DNA from 3 places in the Alsobacter sp. P4_H11 genome. Region 3 is predicted to be linked to each of the others. Evidence: riboswitches for the same ligand, from Rfam matches in the RefSeq annotation. Region 3 holds a riboswitch; each other region holds the start of a gene.

Region 1 (6,027 bases), on a different contig from region 3:
TCGAGCACGACCTGCCGCACGCCGTGCCGCTCGAGCCCGGCCGCGACGGCGTCGATCACGGAGGGGCGCGACAGCATGCCGATCTTCACGGCGTCCACGGCGAGGTCGGAGAACACCGAGTCCATCTGCTGGGCGATGAACTTCGGCGGCACGTCATGGATCCCCTGCACGCCGAGGGTGTTCTGCGCCGTCAGGGCCGTGATCACGGTCGCGCCGTAAACGCCCAGCGCCGAGAAACTCTTCAGGTCGGCCTGGATGCCGGCGCCGCCGCCGGAATCCGAGCCCGCAATGGTGACCGCGATGGGGGTTTTGACGGCGGGCTGGGGCACGGGCGGGTCCTTGTATCAGAGATGAGGGAACATCATCGCAGTTGGGGAGCCATCCAATTCGGCTCCATTCTCGCCGTCATCCCCGGCGACCTGCGAAGCAGGTCGGGAAGGGGATCCAGGGCCACTTGCCCGATGCTGCACCCAGTTGCCTGGATCCCCTTCCCGGCGCTGCGCGCCGCCGGGGATGACGGCAGGAGGCAATCAACGCGCCACCGCGTAGCGGGAGACGGGGTGCACGGTATCGATCAGGCCGCGGTCCTTCATGAACTGGGCGAAGCGGCTGTAGCGGGCGCCGTCCAGGGCGGCGGGGCTGGAGGCGAGGCGTTTCAGGGTGTCGGTCCAGGCGGTCTTGTTGAGCTCGTCGTCGAGCTTCGGGTTCGCCTTGGCGAAGCTCGCCCAGGCGGCGTCCGGATCGTTCAGGATCGAGAAGGTGGCGCGCTCTACGGCGTCCAGGAAGCGGGTGACCTTGGGGTCGGCGGCGCGGTCCTGCTTCACGATGTAGATCAGCTCGTCATAGGGCGGCACGCCGTGCTCCTCGGGGTAGAAGGCGCGGCCGGGCTTGCCGGCGAGCTTCAGCTCGGTGAGCTCGAAATTGCGGAATGCGCCGATCACAGCGTCGACCTGGCCATTCAGCAGCGCCGGCGTGAGCGCGAAGTTAATGTTCACGAGCTTCACGTCCGTGAGTTTCAGGCCGGCCTCGGCCAGCATGGTGGACAGCAGCGCCTCCTCGAAGCCCACGATGGAGTAGCCGATCGTCTTGCCCTTGAGGTCCGCGATCGACTTCACCGGGCCGTCCGCCAGCGCGACGAGGCTGTTCAGCGGCGTCGTGACGGCCGCGCCGACCCGGATCACCGGCAGGCCTTCCTGCACCTGCTGGTAGAGGTTCGGCTGGTAGGTGATCGCGATGTCGCCCTGCCCGGCCGCCACGAGGCGCGGCGGCGCTGACGGGTCGGCGGGCTCCACGAGCGTGACGTCGAGGCCAGCCTTGGCGAAGAAGCCATTCTCCTTGGCGATCACCAGCGCGGCGTGGTCCGGGTTGGTGAACCAGTCGAGCAGCACGGTGAGCTTGTCCTGCGCGGCGGCGGGACCGGCAAGGCCGGCGACCGCCAGGGCGGCCGCGAGCGCGAGAGAGGCGAAACGCATGGGTTGGGGTCCTTTCGGGGGATGTCAGGCGGCCGCGCGGGCTGCGGGCTGGTCGAGGCTGTCCGGAGCCCAGCGCACGAGGCGTCGGGAGAAGCGGTCGACCAGCGCCCAGAGTGTGATCGAAAGAGCGGCGAGCACCACCAGGGCGGCGAACACCATGTCGGTCTGCGAGCGCGCGTTGGCGTGCAGGATCAGGAGGCCGAGCCCCGCCGAGGAGCCGACCCACTCGCCCACCACGGCGCCGATGGGGGCGGCCGCGGCCGCGATGCGCAGCCCGGTGGCGACGGCCGGCAGCGCCGCGGGCGCCCGGATGATCCGCAGCGTCTGCGTCGGCGTGGCGCCGTACAGGCGGGCGAGTTCGATCAAGCCGGGGTCGGTGCGGCGCAGGCCATCCAGCGCGTTGGCGGCGACCGGGAAGAAGATGATCAGCGTCGCCATCACGACCTTGGAGGCGAGGCCGAAGCCGAACCACACCACGAGCAGCGGCGCGATGGCGAAAACCGGCAGGGCCTGGCTGACCACCAGCACGGGCCCGAGCGCCCGCTCCAGCAGGCGCCACCGCGCCATCGCGATCGCGACCGCGAGGCCGAGCAGGGCGCCGGCCGCAAAGCCGCACAGGATCTCGCCCAGCGTCACCAGCGCCTCGGCGCCGATCACACGCCAGCGTAGCGCGAGCGTCTGGGCGATCCGGCTCGGAGCCGGGAGGATGTAGGTCGGAACGGCGAAAAGCGCGACCGCGGCTTCCCAGGCGGCGATCAGGGCGAGGCCTGCGCCGAGGGCGAGCGGGTCGACGAGCCACCGTCGGGGTAGCCGATTGGGCATGGGGGATTGCTGGCTGGGCGCCATCTCACGTTCCCTCCGCCGGTGCGAGCCGGATCAGGTTCGACGGGTTGGCGGAACGCCTCTCAGCCGCCCCGGATTGGGCGGCACCCCGACGAGAGATGCACGAAGACGTATCGCGGCTTTCGGCAGGGCGCAAGCGTTGCGCGAGAGCACCGCGCCCGGCGCAAGACTGCCGTGCCGCACACCGCGATTGACGCCGCCGGTCAGGGAGGCGACCGTCAGGGCCGGGCGATCGGCGTCGCCCAGACTGTTTGGGCCACGCCGAAAGGATGTCCATGCTCGACAAGGCGCGCGAAACCCAGCTCCTGGCCATTCTCGGGCTCAGCGGCTTCGCCAGTTCTTTCGCGGCCCGCTCCACTGATCCCATGGTGAACGCCATCGCGGCGGATTTCAGCGCCCCGGTCGCCACCGTGGCGCTGCTGTCGTCGTGCTATGCGCTGCCCTACGGGTTGGGCCAGCCGGTGCTGGGGCCGCTCGGCGACGCCATCAGCAAGGGGCTGGTGCTGCGCGTGTGCCTCGTCGTGTTCGCGCTGGCGCTCGGCGCGGGCGTGTTCGCTGGGTCGCTCGAACAGCTTTTCGTGAGCCGGGTCGTCGCCGGGTTGGCGGCGGGCGGCGTCATTCCGCTGGCGCTCGCGATGGTGGGCGACGCCTTCGCGTATGAGCGGCGGCAGGTCGCGATCTCGCGGTTCCTGGCCGCGGCTCTGATCGGCCAGCTCGTGGGCGTGACGGCGTCGGGCGCGATGTCGGACTGGGTCGGCTGGCGCGGCGCCATGGCGGTTACGGCCAGCGCGGCCGCGATCGCGCTGGTGGCGACGCTGCTGGGCCTGCCGGCTCATCTCAACGCCCGCGCGCCGGGGCGCTTCAGCGTCGCGGAAGCGATCGGGCGCTACCGGCTGGTGTTCGCCAATCCACGCGCCAAGATCTGCTATGGGGCGGTGTTCCTGGAAGGCGTGGCCATCTACGGCGTGCTGCCCTTCGTGCCGGAGCTTCTGCAGGCGCGCGGCGGCGGCGGGGCGACGCAGGCCGGTTTGTCGATCGCCGGCATCGGGCTGGGCGGCATCCTGTTCTCGGCCACTGTGTCGCTGCTGCTGCGGCGCTTTCCGGTGCATGTGCTGATGCGCGCCGGCGGGGTGATCGGCGGCCTCGGGCTGGCGGGCGTGGCCTATGCGGCGACGTGGCCGGCCCTCATGGCGTGCTTCGGCGCCGTCGGCTTCGGTTTCTTCATGCTGCACAACTCGCTGCAGAACCGCGCCACCGAATTGGCGCCGACGGCGCGCGGCTCAGCCATCGCGCTGCATGCGTTCTTCTTCTTCATCGGGCAGGCGCTGGCGCCGCCGCTGTTTGGCGTGGCGTTCCACACCATTGGCGCGCCCGTGGCGCTGGCGGTTTGCGCGATCGTGCTGGCCGCCACCGGGGTGGCGACAGGCTCGCTGCTGAACCGTCACGACATCCGTGAGGGGACCGGCTGAGCCTCGCCATCGGCGGGCACGGCCCAGCACGCGACCTTGCGGCCCTGTTTGAAATCGAGCGGCGGCATCTCCTTCGGGCAGGGCTCGAAGGCGAGCGGGCAGCGCGGGTTGAACGGGCACCCGCTCGGCGGATTGAAGGGCGACGGCAACTCGCCCTGCAGCACGATGCGCTCCTTCTTGGCGCCGGGCTCCGCCACGGGAGTCGCCGACAGAAGCGCGCGCGTATAGGGGTGCTGCGGCGCCGTGAAGATGGCCTCGCGGCTGCCGACCTCCACGGCGTGGCCGAGATAGATCACCATGATGTCGTCGGCGATGTGCCGCACCACCGAGAGGTCGTGCGAGATGAACAGGTAGGCGAGCTGGAATTCGTTCTGTAGCTCGGCCAGCAGGTTCAGCACCTGGGCGCGGATCGACACGTCGAGCGCCGAAACGGGCTCGTCCAGCACCAGGATCTTGGGCCGGAGCATCAGCGCGCGCGCGATCGCGATGCGTTGGCGCTGGCCGCCCGAGAACATGTGCGGGTAGCGCTCCACATATTCGGGGCGCAGGCCGACGCGGGCCATCATGTCGCGCGCGGCCTTGCGGCGCTCGGCGGCCGGCATGTCGGTGTTGACGATCAGCGGCTCTTCCAGCGCGGCCCCGATGGTCTGGCGCGGGTTGAGCGAGCCGTAGGGGTTCTGGAACACGATCTGGACTTCGCTGCGCAGGCGCTTGCGATCGGCCGCGGTGGCCGAGACCATGTCGACGCCGTTGATCTTGAGCGTACCCTCGGTGGGCTCCTCGATCATCGTGATCAGGCGCGCCAGCGTCGATTTTCCGGAACCGGATTCGCCCACCACCGCCAGCGTCTTGCCGGCTTCGAGGTCGAACGAAACGCCCTTCAGCGCCTTCACGGTCGCCATGGGGGAGAACATGCCGCGCTTGGCGCTGTAGTCGCGCGAGAGATTGCGGCCTTCGAGAACGACGGTCACGCTGCGCGCTCCCGGTTGGTGGGTTGGCCCTGCACGAGGGCGTAGTGGCACAGCGCGTAGCCGAGTTCGGGGGCGGCCGGCTTGGGCGGCACGGCGCGGCAGTAGTCCGTCGCGAAGGCGCAGCGCGGCGAAAACAGGCAGCCCTGCGGCCGGTCGAACTGGCCCGGCACCACGCCCGGGATGCTGGGCAGGATGCGGCCGGTGGCGCGCTCGGGCAGGGCGGCCAGCAACGCCGCCGTATAGGGATGGTGCGGATCGGCGAAGAGGCCGTGCGTTTCCTGCCGCTCGACCTGCTGGCCGGCATACTGCACCACGACGCGGTGCGCGGTTTCGGCGACAACGCCCATGTCGTGCGTGATCAGCACGAGGCCCATGCCGGTCTCCTGCCGCAGGCGCAGCAGGAGATCGAGGATCTGGGCCTGGATGGTGACGTCCAGCGCGGTGGTGGGCTCGTCGGCGATCAGCAGCTTCGGCCGGCACGCGATCGCCATCGCGATCATGACGCGCTGGCTCATGCCGCCGGAGAGCTGGTGCGGGAACGCCGACAGGCGGCGGGCCGGATCCGTGATGCCGACTTCCTCGAGCAGCTCGATCGAGCGCTTCTTGCGGGCGGCGCGGTCGAGCTTGAGATGCGTCTTCAGCGTCTCGCCGAGCTGAAAGCCGACCGTGAAGCACGGGTTCAGCGAAGTCATCGGCTCCTGGAAGATCATCGCGATGTCGCGGCCGATGATGGAGCGGCGCTCCTTGTCCGAGATGGTCAGGAGGTCGCGCCCGTCGAAGCGCATGACGTCGGCCGTCACGGTGGCGGTCCATGGCAGGAGGCCCATCACGGCCAACATGGCGACGGACTTTCCGGAGCCGGACTCGCCCACGATGGAGACGACGTCGTTCTGGTCGACTGTCAGGTCGACGCCGTCCACGGCCCGGAACTGGCCCGAGCGGGTCGCGAAGGTGACCGAGAGGTTTCGGATTTCAAGCAGGCTCATTCATCCGCCATGGCGATGGGGCGAGACCGGAGGTCCGGAAAAGTGGGATCGCCGGCGGCGAGCCGCTGGCGTTGGCTTCAGCATAGAGCAGGAACGCGTGTCCGCAAATCGGAGCGCGGCGAAGGCACGGTCGGCCTCCGCGTCGCATGCCAAGCATGCCGCGGATCGTCTGGCGCGAAAGGCGACTGGGTGACAGAAGAGGGCGCGTCCCGACGCAGGCGCGTCGCGAGGCCGCGTCATACTCCCCGCGATCCCCCCGGACCCCGTGGTCCCCGTCCCAGTGGTC
Region 2 (6,027 bases), on a different contig from region 3:
GACGTCCCGCTCGGCGCGACCCTGGAAGCGAGCCTGCTCGCCTTCGTGGGCAATCTCGTCTCGGCCGTGGTGCGGCTCGGCCCCATCGGGCAAACCGACGGCCAGCGCATCATCGCCGCTCTGGTGGCCGACGTTCGCGCCGCCGCGTCATTCGCGGAAGCGTCCACGCTGGACGACCTCGGCGCCGCGGCGTTTCGATCTGACATCGCGTCCCTGCGGCACGAGACGCAGTATTCCCGCCTTTTCCGGTCCTGACCCGCGCTGGCGCGTTTCTTGGATCAGCTGCCCGACCTGAACGGTCGCCCGACCTGAACGGAGAATGCATCATGACGAGATCCAGCCACGGCCCGCTTCGCGTTGGCATCGGCGGTCCGGTCGGATCCGGCAAGACGGCCCTCATGGAGGCGCTGTGCAAGCGCTTCCGCGACACTTACGACCTCTGCGCCATCACCAACGACATCTACACCAAGGAGGACGCGCGCCTTCTCACGGTTGCGGGCGCGCTGCCGGAGGAGCGCATCATGGGCGTGGAGACGGGCGGCTGCCCGCACACCGCCATCCGGGAGGACTGCTCCATCAATCTGGCCGCCATCGACCAGATGATGAAACGCTTCCCCAAGCTCGACCTGATCCTCATCGAATCCGGCGGCGACAACCTCGCGGCGACCTTCTCGCCCGAGCTCGCCGACATCACCGTCTATGTGATCGACGTTTCGGGCGGCGAGAAGATCCCCCGCAAGGGCGGCCCCGGCATCACGCGCTCGGACCTGCTGGTGATCAACAAGATCGACCTCGCCCCCTTCGTGGGCGCCAGCCTCGAGGTGATGGACCGCGACTCCAAGCTGATGCGCAAGGAGCGGCCCTACGTGTTCACGAATGTCCGCTCCGGCGAGGGCGTGGACGCCGTGGCGGCCTTTATCGAGCAGGCCGGCGGCTTGCGGGCCTAGCACGGGCTTTGCATCCTCGGTCCGAACACCCGTCCTGGAGCCACCGATGACACCGAGCCGCCTCTCCGCCGTCGCCATCCTGACAGTGCTCGCCACCCCGGCGCTCGCTCATACGGGCGTCGACCCGCATGTCCACGGCTTCGCTATGGGGCTGATGCACCCGCTCGGCGGAATGGACCACCTGCTCGCCATGGCGGCCGTCGGCCTCTGGGCCGGCCTCGTGGGCGGCGCGGCGCGCTGGGCCTGGCCGGCCGCCTTCATGGTCGCGATGGCGCTGGCCGCGATCCTCGGCGCGAGCGGGGTGGCTTTGCCTGGCGTCGAGGCCGGCGTGGCCGTCTCGGTCGCGGTGCTCGGCGGCGCCCTCGTGTCGGGCGTCCGCGCGCCGCTGGCGACAGGCGCTGCGCTTTGCGCCGCCATGGCGATTTTCCACGGCCTCGCGCATGGCGCGGAGATGCCCACGAATGCGGCAGGGCTCGCCTATGGCGCAGGCTTCCTGTCCGCCACGGCGCTGCTGCATGTTGCCGGATTGGCGCTCGCGGCCGGCGTTGTCCGGCTGTCCTCGGCGGTGCCGCTGCGCATCGCTGGCGCGGGCCTGCTGGCCGCCGGCGCCGCGCTTCTGGTCGGCTGAAGCAACGCTTTCGTCCCTCGCAGGCCAGCCGGGCCCGTCAGGCGCGCTATGCTGCGTTGCAGGATGGCGCGCCTTTCTGTAGGCAGCGTCTGCCGTCGCGCAGGGATGCCCGTTTCATGACCTCCGAGTCCTTCGTTCTCAAGCTCTCCTGCCCCAACCGCCCCGGCATCGTGGCGGCCGTCTCGACACTGCTCTTCGAGGCGGGCTGCAACATCCTGGATGCGCAGCAATTCGACGATGTCGAGACCGGCCGCTTCTTCATGCGGGTGATCTTCAACGCCGTGGACGCGGACCCTACCGCGGCCGAGCTGCGGGAGCGCTTCAGGCCCGTGGGCGAGCGCTTCGGCATGGACTGGACGATCCGGGCGCGCGGCGAGCGCCGCCGGGTGATGCTCCTGGTGTCGAAGTTCGACCATTGCCTGGTCGACCTGCTGTACCGCCAGCGCAACGGTGAGCTCAACATGGAGATCGCCGCCGTGGTGGCCAACCACCCGCGCGAGACATACGCACATATCGACCTCGACGGCGCGCCCTTCCACCACCTGCCCGTCACCCGCCAGACCAAGATGGAGCAGGAAGCGCAGCTCTGGGAGCTGGTGAAGAGCACGGGAACCGAGGTGGTCGTGCTCGCCCGCTACATGCAGGTGCTGTCGGATGGGCTGGCGGCCAAGCTCACGGGCCGCTGCATCAACATCCACCACTCGTTCCTGCCGGGCTTCAAGGGCGCCAAGCCCTATCATCAGGCGCATGAGCGTGGCGTGAAGCTGATCGGCGCCACGGCCCATTACGTCACGTCCGACCTCGACGAAGGCCCGATCATCGACCAGGACGTCGAGCGCATCAGCCACCGCGACACGCCCGAGGACCTCGTCCGCAAGGGCCGCGACATCGAGCGCCGCGTGCTCGCCCGCGCGCTGGCGGACCACCTCGACGACCGCGTGATCCTGAACGGCCGCAAGACAGTGGTGTTCACCGGCTGAGCCGCGTTCCTCCGCCGAGGTCTGAAATCTGGCGCACGTCTTGTGGCGGCGCGCAGCCGTGATTACGTTGCGTGCGCCATGGGGTGCCGTCCGCGAGGACGGCTGAGATCATACCCGTTGAACCTGATCTGGGTCATGCCAGCGAAGGGAAAGGCTGCCGGCGCGCCCGGCGTCTTTTCCGCTGGAGGAAGGACGCCGTGACCACAATGAATGTGACCCCGCACCACCTCGCCGACGCACTGACAGCCCTGCGCTGGAAGCGCCCGCTCGTGCATTGCCTCACCAACGACGTGGTTTCGTCGGTCACCGCCAATGCCCTGTTGGCCGCCGGCGCCGCGCCCGTGATGGCGCACGCGCCCGAGGAAGCGGCCGTGATCGCGGCGCGTGCCGGAGCGCTTCTGGTGAATATAGGCACGCTGACGCGTGAGCGGGTCGACGTCATGGCGGCCGCCGCGAAGGCCGCCACGGGCGCGGGCGTGCCGTGGGTGCTGGATCCCGTGGGGGTTGGAGCGTCGCCGTTCAGGCAGGGCGCCGCCGGCTGGCTGTCGACCCTCAATCCGACCATCCTCAAAGGGAATGCCGCCGAGATCCTCACCATGGCGACGGGCGAACCCGCCGGCCGCGGCGTCGACGCCGAGGAGCAGAACCCCCGCGCCGTGCAGGACGCCGCGACCGCTCTGGCCCGCAGGCTCGGCTGCGTGGTGGCGGTGACCGGCGAGACGGATTTCGTCACGGACGGCGCCGCGTCGATTTCGATCCACAATGGCGATCCGCTGATGGGTCGCATCACCGGCTCCGGCTGCGTGGCCGGCGCGCTCATGGCCGCCATGCTGGGCGCCGGGGTCGCCCCCCTGGCGGCGGCGGCTGCGGCTCTCGTGGCCTTCGGCCTGGCGGGCGAGCGGGCCGCCAAGGGCGCTGGGGGCCCCGGGACGTTTCAGCCGATGCTGCTGGACGAACTCGCGTCGCTGAGCGCCGAGGATCTTGCCGCCGGCGCGAGGATCGCCTGATGGGCAAGGCTCCCTTCGACCTCTCGCTCTATCTCGTCACCGACCCCGTCCTGGTGCAGCCGCGCGGGCTGCTCGCCACCGTGGCGGCGGCCGTGCGTGGCGGGGCCACGCTGGTGCAGTTCCGGGACAAGACCTCCGACGACCGGCAATTCGCCGCGGACGCCGACGCGCTGCTCGGCCTGCTGCGGCCGCTGCGCGTGCCGCTGATCGTGAACGACCGCGTCGCCATCGCGAAGGCGGTCGGCGCAGACGGAGTCCATATCGGCCAGGACGACGGCGATCCGCGCCGGGTCCGCGACCTCATCGGCCCGGGGATGATCCTCGGCCTTTCGGCCGGGATGGAGGCCGAATTCGCGGCCGTGCCGGAGGGCGTCGTGGACTATCTCGGCGTCGGCCCCATCCGGGCGACCGGCACCAAGCCGGACCATGACCCGCCCATCGGCGTCGACGGATTGGCGCGGCTGCTGCCGCTGCATCCGCTTCCCAAGGTCGCGATCGGGGGCGTCGGGCCCGCCAACGCCCGAGCGCTGGCCGCAACTGGCGTGGACGGCCTCGCGGTGGTGTCCGCCATCTGCTCCGCCTCGGATCCGGAGGCGGCCGCCCGCGAACTCGTCCAGATCATCCGGCAAACGCGCGGGGACGCGTGATGCGCCCGACCCGCCGCTCCCTTGCGATGGGCGCCGCGGCGCTGGTCGCCGCGCCGGCCGTCGCACGCGCGGAGGAGCCGCTGCGCCTGCGCATGGCGACGTCCTGGCCGCGAAACCTGCCGGGGCCCGGCGTCAGCGCGGCCAGGCTGGCGCAGCGCATCGGGCTCCTGTCGGGCGGACGCCTGCAGGTCGACGTCTTCGCCGCGGGCGAGATCGTGCCCGCCTTCGCGGTGCTGGACGCGGTCTCCAACGGTACGGTCGAGATGGGCCACACGGCCTCGTTCTTCTGGGAGGGCAAGGCGCCGGGCGCCTCGCTGTTCACCACCGCGCCGTTCGGGCTCTCGGCCGTGGAGCACCAGGCCTGGTTGTCGGAACGCGGCGGGCAGGCGCTGTGGGACAAGCTCTACGAGCCCTTCGGCGTGCGCGGCATGCTGGCCGGCAACACCGGCCCCTCGATGGGCGGGTGGTTTCGCAAGGAACTCGCCTCGGCGGCCGACCTGAAAGGGCTGCGCATCCGCGTCTCGGGGCTGGGCGGGGAGGTCTACGCCGAACTCGGCGCCGTCCCGCAGGCGATCCCGCCCGGCGACGTCTACCCGGCGCTGGAGCGTGGCGTGATCGACGCCGTGGAGCTCCTGTCCCCGGCCAACGACCTGCCGCTCGGCTTCCACCGTGTCGCGCCGGTCTACTACATGCCGGGCTTCAACAAACCGAACGGAGCCGCCGAGGCGCTGGTGGCGCGCCCCGTCTGGGACCGGCTGTCGCCCGAGCTGCGCGCCGCAGTGGAGACCGCCTGCCTGGCTGAGCATGCGGCCGGACTGGCGGACGCCGAGCGCACCAATGCGGAGGCCATCGTCAAGCTGGTGTCGCTCGGCGCCAGGCCGACGCCGTTCCCGGCCGACGTGATGGCGGCGGCGCGCCGGGCCGCCGACGCCGTGCTGGACCGCGTCGCCGCCAAGACGACGGTCGCGGGCGAGATCGTGACCTCTTACCGCACGGCCGCCTCCGAAGGCCGCCCCTGGGCGCGCATCCAGGGCTACATGGCGCAAGCGCTCCGCGGCTGACCGAAACGGAAAACGGCCTCCGAGAGGGGCGCTCGGAGGCCGTCTGGAGCCGAAGCGGCCGGGGGGCAAGCCGCTTCGGGAAAATCTGGCGACCTTAGCTGGCCAGCTTGCCGGCGATCTGGGCGACGTGCTTGCCCTGGAACCGCGCGCCGTCGAGATCGGCCGCCGAAGGCTGGCGCGAGCCGTCACCGCCCGCGATCGTGGAGGCGCCATAGGGCGAGCCGCCCTTGATCTCCTCGAGACCCATCTGGCCCGCGAACGAGTAGGGCAGGCCCACCACCACCATGCCGTGATGCATCAGCGTGGGGATGAAGCTCAGGATGGTCGACTCCTGGCCGCCATGCTGGGTCGCCGAGGACGTGAACACCGAGCCCACCTTGCCGACCAGCTTGCCCTGCGCCCAGAGGCCGCCGGTCTGGTCGATGAAGCTGCGCATCTGGCTGGCCACGTTGCCGAACCGGGTCGGCGCGCCGAAGATGATGGCGTCGTACTCGGGCAGTTCGGCGACGGTCGCTTCCGGGAACTCATGTTCGGTCTTGAAGCCGTAGGACTTTGCGGCCTCGGCCGGCACGGTCTCGGGAACGCGCTTGATCACCACTTCGGCGCCGCCCTCGCGCGCGCCTTCGGCGACGGCCTTGGCCATGGTCTCGATATGGCCGTAGGACGAGTAGTAGAGAACCAGAACCTTGGTCATCGGAAGCTCCGCTGTCGGGGGATGTTGTGAACCTTGGAGGCTGAGGCAGCCTTGCGTTTGAGC
Region 3 (6,027 bases):
GATGCGCGCCTGCCCGCGGAGGGCTTCGACGCCCTCGTGGCGACCTCCGCCAACGCGCAGCTGGCGTTCCGGTCCGGCGTTCCGGACGGCTGGGCGGCGCTGCCGCTATTTGTTGTCGGCGATCGCACGGCCGAGCCCTTCCGGGCGCTCGGTTTCGAGCGCATCCATGCGGCCGATGGGGACGCGACGTCGCTCGCGGCGCTGATCCGCACCCACGCCGCTCCGGCCGCGCGGCTGCTGTATCTGGCCGGGACCGACCGCAAGCCGACCCTGGAAGGCGCCCTGATCGACGCTGGCTTCGCGCTCACGGTCCTCGAAACCTACCGGGCCGAGGCCGCGCCCGCGCTGCCTGTTGCGGCCGCCGAGGCGCTGCGGGCCGGGACGCTGGACGCCGTGCTGCACTATTCGCGCCGCAGCGCCGAAATCCTGTTCGCGCTCGCGTCGCACGAACGGCTGGGCGACGCGCTGAAATCGCTGCGCCACCTTTGCCTGTCCGAGGATGTAGCCCGCGCGGTGCGCGGCCTCGGCGGCGCAACGGTGGAAACCGCGCCCGGAAACGGCGAGGCGAGCCTTCTCGCGCTGCTGGACGCCGGACCTGCCCCCTCCATCTCCGAACGGATTGGTGGTGAGGATGCGGCCGGTGAGGCTATAACGAACGAACAGACAGGCTCCGGTGGAGCCGCCCGACCCGAGCGGAGCATCATGGCTGAGACGGATCAACGCGGCGGAGGATCCCGAAAGCGGGGTGGAACGCGAGGTGAGCCGGCCGTGCTCGACCTGACGGCCGAGACGATCGCGGGCGGCGCGTCTGCGACCCCCACTGATGCGGCGACTTCGGCAAGCGACATCGCCGCCCCGGCGACCGAGCCGGCGAATCACCCCGAAGTCGCGCCCGACCCCATGACCCCCGAGGCGCCGGGAGACGAAACGGCGCCCATTACGCCGTCTGCAGCCGATGCGGAGGCCACCGCCGCGGCCGCCGAACCCGCGCCCGAGTCCTCCGCCGCCACGTCCGTGCCCTCGGCCGGCCGGCTGGACGCGCCCACGCGCAGCGCGGACCGCTCCTCCGGCGCGCTCGTGCCCGCGGTCGCCGGCCTGATCGGTGGCCTGCTGGGCGCAGGTATCGTGGCGCTCGCGCTCTACGTGTGGAGCGGAGCCGCCGACGTCAACGAGCGCCTGACCCAGCTGGAGACCGGCGTGGGCGAGAAGGCCACCCGCCGCACCCTGGAGGCGCTGGAGAAGCGCGTCGGCGCGAACGAGGCCGCCCTGCAGGGCTCGCGCGCCGACCTGGACGGCCTCGCCAAGCGCCTGCCCGCCGACCCCGCGACCGCCCTGGCGCAACTCACCGAGCGCCTCGACAAGGTCGAGAGCGGCGTCACCATGCTGGAGAGCCGCCCCGCGACCCCGGCGGTCGCTCCCGCGCCGCCCCCGCCGCCGCCCGTCCCGGCGCTTGGCGCGCGCGAAAGCGCCGTGCTGACGGTCGCATGGCTCGTGCGCGACGATCTTGGCCGCGCCCAGCCCTATGCGCGCGAGCTGAACGCCCTGAAGGCCGCGAAGGTCGACGCCGGCGCCCTCACTGCGTTGGAAGGCTTCGCCGACAAAGGCGCGCCGACGGTGGCGCAACTCTCGGCCCAGTTCGCGCCGCTCGCCGAGAAGCTCGCCAGCCCGGCCCCGGCGCCCACGCAGGGCACCGCCTGGGAGCGCATGCAAAGCCGCATCACCGGCCTCTACAAGGTTCGCCCGCTGGGCGAAGCCGCCGGCGAATCCAGCGCCGCGATCGCGGCCCGCGCCGACGCGGCCCTGAAACGCGGCGATCTTGCGGCCGCGGTCGCGGAACTCGACAAGCTCCCGGCCGACGACAAGGCCGCGATCAAGCCCTTCCTCGATCTCGCCCAGGCGCGCCTCGCGGCCGGCCGTGCGGCGGATGCCCTGGTGACCACGGCGGCCGACCAGGTTCTCGCGGCCACGCAATCTGGAGGCGCGGCCCGATGATCCGCACACTCGTCTTCATCGCGATCCTGATCGGCCTCGCCTTCGCGGGGGCGTGGCTCGTCGAACAGCCCGGCCAGGTGGTCGTCACCCTGCCCCGCTACGGGCAGATCCAGACCACGTTGATCGGCGCCGCGGCGGCGCTGGTCGCCTTCGTGGTCGCCGTGCTGGTGCTCTGGACGGCGCTGCGCTTCATCCTGCGGCTACCCTCGATCCTGAGTTTCACGGCCCGCGCCCGCAAGCGCGCCCGCGGCTTCTCGGCCGTATCCCGCGGCATGATCGCGGTCGGCTCGGGCGATCCCCGCTCGGCCAAACGCTACGCCGCCGAAGCCGCCAAGCTGCTCGGCAAGGAGCCGCTCGCGCTGCTGCTCAAGGCCCAGGCCGCCCAGATGGCGGGCGATCGCGGCCAGGCCGAGGGCGCGTTCCGGCAGATGCTGGACGACAACGAAACGCGGGTGCTCGGCCTGCGCGGCCTCTTCGTTGAAGCGCGCCGCAAGGGCGACCTCACGGCCGCCCGCGCCTATGCGGCCGAGGCCGCCCGCCTCGCCCCCTCGGTGGCGTGGGCCGGCGAGGCGCTGCTCGAATTCCAGTGCTCCGACCAGGACTGGACCGGCGCTCTCGCGACGCTGGACCGTGGCGCCCGCAGCCTCGACAAGGCCGCCGTGAAGCGCCAGCGCGCCGTGCTGCTCACCGCCGACGCGCTCGCGCGGGCCGAGCGCGAGCCCGAGGCCGCGCTGCTGCGCGCCCAGCAGGCCGTGAAGCTGGCGCCGGGCCTCGTTCCCGCCGCCGTGCTGGCCTCCCGCCTCCACGCCCGCCGGGGCGAATTGCGCCGCGCCTCCAAGGTTGTCGAGGCCGCCTGGGCGCAGGCCACGCATCCCGACCTCGCCACCGCCTACATGGACGTGCGCCCCGGCGATTCGGGCCGCGACCGGCTCGCCCGGGCCGAGAAGCTGCTGGCCCTGCGCCCGCATGATCCGGAGGGCCGCATCGCGGTCGCGTCCGCGGCCCTGCATGCGCGCGATCTCGTGCGCGCCCGCAAGGCGCTCACGCCTCTGCTGGAAGGCCGGCCGAGCACGCGCGTGTGCCTGCTGATGGCGGATCTGGAGGAAGCCGAAGGCTCCTCCGGCGGCGTGCGCGAATGGCTGTCCCGCGCGTCTCGCGCGCCACGGGACCCCGCCTGGATCGCGGACGGCGTGATCGCCGATCGCTGGGCTCCGGTGTCGCCCGTCACCGGCCGCCTCGACGCCTTCGTGTGGGGCGCCCCCGTGGAGCAGATCGAGGCTCCGGCGGCCGAGCCCACGCCGGCGGCGCCCACCACCGCCCTGCCGCTGCCCCCGTCCGAGGACGTGCTCGCGGATGTCGACGAGGCCCCCGCGCCCGTGCTGGCCGACAAGCCCCAGCCGGCGCCGACAACGCTCGTGCCGCCTGCTCACGCGGCTCCGGAGCCCGCCGAAGCGCCGTCCGCGACGCCAGCCGAAGTGATCCCGCCCGCGATGCCGCCCAAGGCCCTGGAGGCTACGCCTCACCCGGCGAACCACGGCGACGATCGCCCACCAGTCCGGGAGGCTTCGCCGTCCCGGGAGGCTCCGGCCCTGCGCGTCGTCTCCGACACGCCCCAGGCAGCCGTTCCGCAACCCGGTGCGGCGGCGGCCATACCGCCAGCCGATAAGCCCGCCAGCGCGGCGCGGTTCGACGCTCCTGCGCCCGGCCCAGCCGCCACGCCCTCAATGGCTGTCGACGGCCGCTCGCGCCGGGTCTCGCCGCCCTCGGAGGTGATCTTCCCGCTCGCCGCCGCCCCGGACGACCCAGGCCCAGGCCCGGAACCGTCTCGCCGCGGCTCGATCACGTTCCTGCAATGATCGAGGGCGGCCCAGCCGCCCTCCTTTCTCTCCCAATCGGCACGGCCCCGCTTGCCAACGCAGCCGGTTCCGTCTAAGACCACGCCCGTCGCCGCAATAGCTCAGCTGGTAGAGCACCTCATTCGTAATGAGGGGGTCGGGGGTTCGAATCCCTCTTGCGGCACCACTTTCCATCTCCAATCGCTGATTGTTCGCGGGCTCACGAAGTGAGTTCGGCCCCAATCCCACATCTGTGCCCACAGCTCAGCCGCCGAGCGGCTGTTCGTCGACGCGCTTCGTGCGCCGCGGCGGGAGGGGAGGGGGTTCGCGCGCTGTTGACCGCGCGAGCGGCGTACGAATAGGCTGGTCCTATCCGAGGGGCGCCTGCTTCGGCAGGCTGAGACGGCGCAAGCTGGACCCTTTGAACCTGATCCGGGTCATACCGGCGGAGGGACAGGATCTCATCTTGCCACTACGCATCTGCCCCGGATTTCCACGCACGCCTGTGCTTTGGAGGTCCTCGTGAACACTCATGTTAAGCTCGATCCCGCGTCGCCCTCGACGGTGACGACCGGCCCGCTGCCGGCCTCGCGCAAGGTCCATGTCCCCGCGCCCGGGTTTCCCCAGGTCACCGTCCCGGTGCGCGAGATCGTGCTCAGCGCCGGAACGCAGGAGCCGCCGCTGCGCGTCTACGACGCCTCCGGCCCTTACACGGACGCCGACGCCGTGATCGATCTGGCTGCCGGCCTGCCCGAGGCTCGCTCTCTCTGGCTTTCGATCCGTCCCGGCCTCGTCGCCGCCCAGCCCCGAGCCGTCCGGCCCGAGGACAATGGGTCCGTCTCGGCCGACGCGCTCGCCCCGGCTTGCCCAGCCGAACGGCGGGTCCTGACCGGAACTCCGGGCGCCCTGGTCACCCAATACGAGTTCGCCCGGGCCGGAATCATCACGGAAGAAATGCGCTATGTCGCCGCCCGCGAAAATCTCGGCCGCGAGCTGCCCCTGGCGGGCGCGGAAGAAGCGCTCGCGCACGGCGAAAGCTTCGGGGCCGCCATTCCGGCCCATGTCACCCCGGAATTCGTCAGGCAGGAGATCGCCGCCGGGCGCGCCATCATCCCGGCCAACATCAATCACCGCGAGCTCGAGCCGATGATCATCGGCCGCAACTTCCTCGTGAAGGTGAACGCCAATATCGGCAACTCGGCCGTGACGTCGTCGGTCGCCGAAGAGGTCGAGAAGATGGTCTGGGCGATCCGCTGGGGCGCCGACACCGTCATGGACCTCTCCACCGGCCGCAACATCCACAACACCCGAGAGTGGATCCTGCGCAATGCGCCGGTTCCGATCGGCACCGTCCCAATCTACCAGGCGCTCGAGAAGGTGCACGGCGATCCCGCCAGGCTCGACTGGGAGGTGTTCAAGGACACGCTGATCGAACAGGCCGAGCAGGGCGTCGACTATTTCACGATCCACGCCGGCGTGCGGCTCGCCCACGTGCCGCTCACCGCCCGGCGGGTCACCGGCATCGTCTCGCGCGGCGGCTCGATCATGGCGCGCTGGTGCCTTGCCCATCATCGCGAAAGCTTCCTGTACGAACGCTTCGACGAGATCTGCGCCATCATGCGGCGCTTCGACGTGTCGTTCTCGCTGGGTGACGGCCTCCGTCCGGGCTCCATCGCGGACGCCAATGACGCCGCCCAGTTCGCCGAGCTCGACACCTTGGGCGAGCTCACGAAGGTCGCCTGGCGCGAGGGTTGCCAGGTCATGATCGAGGGCCCCGGCCACGTGCCGATGCACAAGATCAAGGCCAACATGGACAAGCAGCTCGCGACCTGCGGCGAAGCGCCCTTCTACACGCTCGGGCCACTGACGACCGACATCGCGCCCGGCTACGATCACATCACCTCCGGCATCGGGGCGGCCATGATCGGCTGGTTCGGAACAGCGATGCTCTGCTACGTCACCCCGAAGGAGCATCTTGGCCTGCCCAATCGCGACGACGTGAAGACCGGCGTGATCACCTACCGGATCGCCGCCCACGCGGCGGACCTCGCCAAGGGGCATCCGGCGGCGCAATTGCGCGACGACGCCCTGTCCCGCGCCCGGTTCGAATTCCGCTGGGAGGATCAGTTCAACCTGTCGCTGGATCCCGACACCGCCAGGGAGTTCCACGACGAGACCTTGCCGAAGGACGCGCACAAGG

What was found. A riboswitch is a leader RNA that binds a small molecule or an ion and turns the genes downstream of it on or off. The one in region 3 is predicted to bind thiamine pyrophosphate.
Region 1: it holds a riboswitch for thiamine pyrophosphate, as region 3 does, so the genes downstream of both, AC1DSZ_RS05140 (ABC transporter permease) here and thiC (phosphomethylpyrimidine synthase ThiC) in region 3, are expected to answer to the same signal.
Region 2: it holds a riboswitch for thiamine pyrophosphate, as region 3 does, so the genes downstream of both, thiM (hydroxyethylthiazole kinase) here and thiC (phosphomethylpyrimidine synthase ThiC) in region 3, are expected to answer to the same signal.

What each region holds. Positions count from the first base shown of each region.
Region 1 is NZ_JBFUKI010000002.1:375,326-381,352, forward strand. It holds gene thiD (bifunctional hydroxymethylpyrimidine kinase/phosphomethylpyrimidine kinase) at 1-329, opposite strand, end outside; gene AC1DSZ_RS05135 (ABC transporter substrate-binding protein) at 531-1,472, opposite strand; gene AC1DSZ_RS05140 (ABC transporter permease) at 1,497-2,318, opposite strand; TPP riboswitch at 2,309-2,416, opposite strand; gene AC1DSZ_RS05145 (MFS transporter) at 2,591-3,784, shown strand; gene AC1DSZ_RS05150 (dipeptide ABC transporter ATP-binding protein) at 3,757-4,755, opposite strand; gene AC1DSZ_RS05155 (ABC transporter ATP-binding protein) at 4,752-5,741, opposite strand.
Region 2 is NZ_JBFUKI010000002.1:435,857-441,883, reverse strand. It holds gene AC1DSZ_RS05420 (urease accessory protein UreF) at 1-255, shown strand, start outside; gene ureG (urease accessory protein UreG) at 327-947, shown strand; gene AC1DSZ_RS05410 (HupE/UreJ family protein) at 994-1,575, shown strand; gene purU (formyltetrahydrofolate deformylase) at 1,692-2,555, shown strand; TPP riboswitch at 2,625-2,723, shown strand; gene thiM (hydroxyethylthiazole kinase) at 2,762-3,562, shown strand; gene thiE (thiamine phosphate synthase) at 3,562-4,209, shown strand; gene AC1DSZ_RS05390 (TRAP transporter substrate-binding protein) at 4,209-5,270, shown strand; gene wrbA (NAD(P)H:quinone oxidoreductase) at 5,365-5,964, opposite strand.
Region 3 is NZ_JBFUKI010000006.1:212,352-218,378, forward strand. It holds gene AC1DSZ_RS12580 (uroporphyrinogen-III synthase) at 1-1,992, shown strand, start outside; gene AC1DSZ_RS12585 (heme biosynthesis HemY N-terminal domain-containing protein) at 1,989-3,848, shown strand; tRNA gene AC1DSZ_RS12590 (tRNA-Thr) at 3,939-4,014, shown strand; TPP riboswitch at 4,194-4,299, shown strand; gene thiC (phosphomethylpyrimidine synthase ThiC) at 4,350-6,027, shown strand, end outside.